DNA from 2 places in the Butyrivibrio sp. AD3002 genome. Region 2 is predicted to be linked to the other one. Evidence: riboswitches for the same ligand, from Rfam matches in the RefSeq annotation. Region 2 holds a riboswitch; the other holds the start of a gene.
The links. Region 2 has a riboswitch for FMN ahead of G596_RS0115050 (ECF transporter S component). Riboswitches for the same ligand answer to the same signal wherever they lie in the genome.
Positions count from the first base shown of each region.

Region 1: another riboswitch for FMN. It lies ahead of G596_RS22800 (ECF transporter S component); the one in region 2 lies ahead of G596_RS0115050 (ECF transporter S component).

Region 1 is NZ_ATVV01000034.1:30,696-34,112, reverse strand. It holds gene tsaB (tRNA (adenosine(37)-N6)-threonylcarbamoyltransferase complex dimerization subunit type 1 TsaB) at 1-612, opposite strand, end outside; gene tsaE (tRNA (adenosine(37)-N6)-threonylcarbamoyltransferase complex ATPase subunit type 1 TsaE) at 616-1,056, opposite strand; FMN riboswitch at 1,151-1,280, shown strand; gene G596_RS22800 (ECF transporter S component) at 1,357-2,124, shown strand; gene G596_RS0117720 (HD-GYP domain-containing protein) at 2,262-3,338, shown strand; gene G596_RS0117715 (UDP-N-acetylglucosamine 1-carboxyvinyltransferase) at 3,393-3,417, opposite strand, start outside.
Region 2 is NZ_ATVV01000023.1:57,185-60,601, forward strand. It holds gene G596_RS0115035 (ParA family protein) at 1-434, opposite strand, end outside; gene G596_RS0115040 (DUF6465 family protein) at 450-704, opposite strand; gene G596_RS0115045 (creatininase family protein) at 796-1,605, opposite strand; gene G596_RS0115050 (ECF transporter S component) at 1,605-2,249, opposite strand; FMN riboswitch at 2,436-2,554, opposite strand; gene G596_RS23990 (SpoIIE family protein phosphatase) at 2,618-3,417, opposite strand, start outside.

The sequences.
Region 1 (3,417 bases), on a different contig from region 2:
GGACGCCCTCTGCCTGTTCATATGGGCAGGTGCAAGAATGTAATTTACCTTGAGCAGCTCTTCAAGCTTATCTCTGTATACCGGGATTCCGTCGCCGAGAAGTATAACTGTTTTTCCTATATTATTGAGCTCCTCGGCAATATCATTTATCGACATTGCTGACTGAGCTTTTATCGTCTTCATAGAGAAAAAGATTTCCCGATGTTTCTCGTTTTCTTTTTCCGGAACAAATGTATAAACTCCGGTATATACCTGGTTACGCCTTGCATCCATCATGGGGCAGATCACATATTCACTGCCATAAAACTGATACGCCATCGCATCCAGCGTAGGTACTGCAACCATTGGCTTATTCATCGCTAGGCACAGGCCTTTTGCGGTAGCACATCCGATTCGAAGTCCCGTAAAAGATCCTGGTCCTGCCGAAACCGCAACTGCATCTATCGTATTAAAATCCAGTGATATTCTGTTTTTTATCTGTTCCATCATCGGGAGTAAAAGTTCGGAATGCGTGATTTTGTGCTGAATAGAAAACTCAGACAGCAGTCTGTCGTCCTCTGTAACGGCAACCGTGCAAACGAGTCCCGATGTATCCAGTGCCAATATTTTCATCTTTTATCTGTTATCTATCGTATCCAGCGTTATGCGGCGATAGTCCGTTCCTTTCTTAAGGTCTTTCTCTATGCGGATTTCCATATATTTTTCCGGAAGTATTTCTTCTATAAGATTGGCCCATTCTATAAAGCATAGTCCCTGTCCGTAAAAGTAGTCCTCGTAGCCTATTTCATCCATCTCACTGACGTCACCGATTCTGTATACATCAAAATGGTAAAAGGGAATTCTTCCCTCGTCATACACCTGAAGGATTGTGAAAGTAGGACTGTTAACCGGTCCCTCTATTCCTAAACCGGCCGCAACTCCCTGTGTTAATACGGTTTTACCCACGCCAAGATCCCCGATCAGGGTATAAACTGATCCGGGTTCAGCGGTCTCTCCTATACGCTTTCCGAATGCGAAGGTCTCCTCCGCGGAATATGTTTCTAAAATTGTACTCATATAATCAGAATATTCCAGCGTCACAAAAAAAGCAAGTCACAGCAAAAAAGGTATTGACGACAGTTTTAGCTGTTATATAATGATTCTTGATAAAAATAATCTTCGGGGCAGGGTGTAATTCCCTACCGGCGGTGACTGATTTTCAGAAGTCCGCGAACCGCTACGGCGGCCGATTTGGTGAAATTCCAAAACCGACAGTATAGTCTGGATGATAGAAGATGGCGTTTTTTATTTTCAAAACATCAAATCGCACATTATCTAGTCATTATCCTCCCCGATAAAATCAGGAGGAAAAACACCATGAACAACAACTTATTTACTTCCGTAATGGAAAACACGATGATTGTAGCAGTCTTTATACTGCTGATTGTGGCTATGTTTGTCGCTGCCAGAATTGCAGAGACCTACGTTGCAAAGAAGAACGGGGACGTAAATCCGGGGATGACCACAAGAAAAATGGTTATAATCGGCATATTCTCAGCAATATCTGCTGTTCTTATGCTTTTTGAGATTCCGATGCCATTCGCACCGAGTTTTTACAAGCTTGATCTTTCAGATTTACCCGCAGTAATCGGCGGATTTGCATTTGGTCCCATGACCGGAGTTATGATTGAGTTTATTAAGATCCTTCTTAATCTTATTCTTAACGGAACTCAGACAGCTTTCATCGGAGAGCTTGCAAACTTTATCGTTGGATGCAGCTATGTACTTCCCGCTTCCATCATTTATATTTTCAAGAAGAACCGTCAGATTGCCATGATCTCCTGCCTTACAGCAACCATGATCATCACTCTCGTCGGAAGCTCACTCAACGCATTCTATCTGCTTCCTGCTTTTGCAAAGCTTTACGGAATGCCATTGGATGCTCTTATCGGAATGGGGACAGCAATCAATCCCGCAATAAACAATATGTTTACCTTCATCCTTTTTGCTGTAGCTCCCATCAATCTCTTAAAGGGTTCCGTAATCAGTGGGATCACTCTTCTTGTATACAAGAAGCTCAGCCCTGTGATCAAAAACGCTTCTCTTACAGCATCCGAAAAGCGTGCTGCTGAATCGGAAATCTAAATAGAATATATTTTTATATATTGTTTATCATTTTTTTATAGCATGAAAATAGCGCCTTTATTGACTTTTAGCCATGTGAACCATAAGATTAATTTGTATCTTTGTTCACTAAAAAATGTCAATGAGGCGCTTTCTTGATGAAACGGTTGATTACTAAAAAACTAGTTCCCGGCATGGTTTTGTCGGACAACGTATACGCACATGATAACAACCAGCTTGTATTGCCCAAGGGAACTGTTTTGGATAATCAGGCTATAACAAAGCTGTCCTTCTATTCTATTTTGAACGTTCTGGTGGAAGATCCTCCGGAAAACCTTATGCCGGCTAATGACAACAAGGAATCCTATGCCTCGAGGCTTCGTCAGACTGCAGAATTCAAGGAGTTCAAGAGAGATTTTGAGAACTGTGCGTCCAAATTTAAAGCCGGTATTGAAGTCCTCATAAACGATAAAGAGCACTTTGATGTGGACTCCATGATATCGCCCATATATGATCTCGTCCACAAGGGAAACAGTTCCTCTAATCTTTTTGATATGCTGCATAGCCTGCGATCTTATGATGATGCCACTTATGTTCACTGCATTAGTGTTGCTATGATATGCAATATCCTGGGGCAATGGCTTAAGATGAGCGATGACGATATTCTGATTCTCACTGAAGCAGGACTACTTCATGATATTGGTAAGCTCCTTATTCCCAACGAAATCATTACCAAGCCCGCAGATCTTACTACAGCTGAGTATACCGTAGTGCAGACGCATCCGGCCCAGGGTTATGTTATTTTAACTGACCTCAATCTTAGCGACCATGTAAAAAATGCAGCCCTCATGCACCACGAGCGCTGCGACGGAACCGGTTATCCCGCTCATCTCAAGGGTCCTCAGATTGATTTCTTTGCAAAATGTGTATCAATAGCTGATGTATATGATGCGATGACATCGGCCAGAGTTTACAGAGATCCTCTGTGTCCTTTCATCGCAATCGAAATGTTTGAATCTGAAGGTCTGCAGAAATATGATACAAATGCCATTATGACCTTCCTGCAGAATATAGTTAACACCTATCTTCTTAACAGGGTACGTTTAAATGACGGCCGTGAAGGCGAGATAATCTTTATAAACAGAGATCACCTATCAAGACCGACTATCAAAATTGATGAAGAATATCTTGATCTGACGATGCATCCCGAGCTATACATCGAAGAAATATTATAGTATCGATAAAAAACCACCATATGAACTCTCTCGAAAATTCATATGGTGGTTTTATTATGCAAATTTTAATTTGAACTTC
Region 2 (3,417 bases):
ACCGGAATTATCACTTTATCAGCTGCAATAAGGCAGTTGTAAAGGATGATATTAAGTGATGGCGCAGTGTCTATAACGATGTACTCATATCCCTCGAGTTCGTCCAGTGCATCCTTAAGGCGATAGAAGCCTTCAAGATCGCCGTCAAGCATCTTCTCCGCTTTTACAAGGAGAGGGTCAGATGCAACGATATCACCGTTCTCTGTATGCTGGATAGCTTCCGCAATCGGCAATTTATCAGAATCGATTATTACATCATAAAGCGTAGCGACGTCCTCAATCTTGGCATCATAGGTGCTTGTACTGTTGCACTGAGGATCAGCGTCTATCAAAAGTGTCTTTGCTTTTCTTCCAAGAATTCCCGCAAGATTGGTTGCAGTAGTACTTTTACCGATGCCGCCCTTCTGATTGGCAACCACGAATATAGTAGACATTTTTCATCCCCTCCCTCAGAAATCAACGCAGCCGTTTACATTACCGTTAACAACATAGAAAACCTTGTGCTCCTCAGGCTTTATATAGACATCGATTTTCTGAAAATCCGCTTCCGATACTCCATGAGAAAGCGCATCCTCTTTGATTTTCTTTAAAATGTCATCGGTAGTGCGGTCACTGTTTTGATACTGAACGACGATGTTTTTCTGAGCAGTGGCAAAACTTCCGGTTGCTTCAAGTGCTCTCTTAACACTGCTTTGTCTGGCCATTTTTCATATCCCCCTTTGCAAGTCATTAGAAACTACAAAGATTATTTTATCAAATCCTTTGCCCTCTGACCACTTAGAAGAGGTTGTTTTTTCAGCAGGTCACCATAAATTTCATTATTTCCTTTATTCCGTTTGCGGCATCCCTCGCACTAACCTCAAGAATGATCTCACCTTTTTGGGCTGTCGCACCGCTGGGATCTCCGCCTATACCGATAGGCTTTCCTTCATCGGTGATGAAGTCCTCCCCCATCCAGGGAAGAGATGTGCTTCCGAAAAATGCAAGCTTTGCACCTTTTCCCGAGATTGAATAATGCCCCGTGCTTGAAGTCGTAAGGTCCACAAGGCTCTCATCCCTTGCCATCACCATGGCGGTTTCCATTTCTCCTCCGTGAAAATCGGCTTCATTTCCCGGAGTTATTGTCTTCTTTACTTCCGGATCCGAGAAAGAACCCGATGAAATCAAGTAGACATATATCCCAAGATCACGCCTTATCTGACGACTGACTATCTCTGCTGTTGCGCGGTTCCCTCCGTGGCAGATGAGAAGAGCTATATGCTTAAAGCCATGCCTTGTCAGGCACTCTGCTATGTCATACAAAACACTGTAGTAAGTCTGCGGTTTGAAAGATATCGAACCGCAAAAAGAAAGGTGTTCAACACTGTATCCCACAGGAATTGTCGGAAAGAAAAGAACCGATCCCGAAAGGACTTCATCGCTTTTATCCAAAGAGAGCTTCCCCATTATTCTCTTTTTCATCTCATCCGCAATGATCGTATCGGTGCCAAGAGGCGCCTGGTTTCCATGCTGTTCCAGTGCGCCGAGCGGTACCACTACGAGAGTCTTTTCTTTATCCACCTGCTCCATCTGCAGCCTTGAAAGATTTTGGTATTCCTGTATCATCAAGCTGCCTCCTGCACCTGTTCATTATCTGATCTGAGTCCCCTTGCTGAAGGAACAGCTGCGAGAAGTCTGTCATATACTGCGTAGCCTATGAGACTGTTGATTGCCAGTTTTACTACATTGAAAGGTATTGTCGCATAGATGATAAATGTCTGAAGGTTCTGGATTCTTGCATTTACTCCACCGACCATTTTTACGACATCATCAAGAGATACTCCCATCGCTTTTGCATATAAAGGAAGTGAAATGCAGGCATTTAAGAAGCATGCTGCACCGGTTCTTATAACAACACTGACTATAAGTGCTACCATAGCGGCCTTTCTTGTCTGTCCCATCTTCTTATAAACAATCCAGGTGGGAATTATGAAAAGAATGATGGCCATAAGGTTTACAAGCTCTCCGACATACATTGAGTTAGTTCCCGTGAGAAGTAGCTTTACTACAAGCTTGATGATCTCAACCAGTGCGCCTTCCGCAGGTCCCATAAGGAAAAGAGCGATGATTGCAGGCACGTCGCTAAAGTCAAACTTATAGAACGGCGGCATCATCGGCACCGAGATCTCCAGTGACATGAGTACGCCTGCAAGTGCTGCGAGCATTCCTGTTAATACGATTTGCTTTGTTGTGAATTTGTTTTTGAACATTTGATTGTTCCTCCCCGTGTTCTTTAGATTTTTGAACCGAAGGATTCCCGAGGAATAACAGCCATATCCGCATTTTTATGCGCCTGAATCACGAAGAAAAATCGTGAAACAAAAAAGGCGAAACCTGCATGGGGGCTTCGCCTTAATACGCGCACAATAAAACAGCAAAATAACAGCTATTATAATGCATTACTTCTACCATCCAGACTTTACTGTCGGTTTTGGAATTTCACCAAATCAGTCGCTTTCGCGAGTCGCGGACTGTCACCGCCGGTCGGGAATTACACCCTGCCCCGAAGAATTATTCGATTTTCTTTTTATACCTTATCAAAACACCTATGTATCGTCAATAGGAAAAACAGCGCTTTTCAGGCTTTTCCTCTATAGATGAAGCTCAGCATCGTAATGTCGTCAAACTGCGGTGCTTCTCCTACAAATTCATCAATCTCCTTTTTAACCGCCGGCAAAAGCTCTGTCGGTGACGCATCCGGATTTCGGTTCAGCGCATCAATAAGCCTCTGCTCTCCGAACAGTTCCAGATTGGCATCCGTTGCTTCCGTAACCCCATCCGTGTAGACAAACAGCCTGTCTCCGGGATCGAGATGGAACTCGCTCTGACGGAATTTAAGTCCTTCCATAGTGGCAACAGCCGGTGAATGTTTTGTCTTTATGAGTTCGTAGGAACCATTGCCTCTCCTAAACGCCGGATACTCATGACCTGCGTTGGCCTCGAGCGCATCACCTGTAGTAAGATCAATAACCACTGCCCATACTGTTACGAAGAGCTCAGCGTCATTTCCCTCGCAAAGCTGATTATTAACATTATATAGTGCCTCGCCCGGCTCTTCTCCCATCTGGAGGCGGTTCTTTATAAGTGTCTTTGCAATAACCATGAAAAGTGATGCCGGGACACCTTTTCCGGAAACATCTGCAATTACAAGAGCAATATGATTTTCATCCACCAGGAAAAAGTCGTAGAAATCACCGCCTACCTCTTTCGCAGGTGTCATGGTCGCATAAATATCAAGCTCTTTTCTGTCGGGGAACGGAGGAAAAATCTTGGGAAGCATATCCGCCTGGATCTGACTTGCAATGCTCAAATCCGCATCAATTCTCTCTTTTTCCGCGGTGACCTTCTGAAGATTAACCATGTAATCTTCAAGTTCCG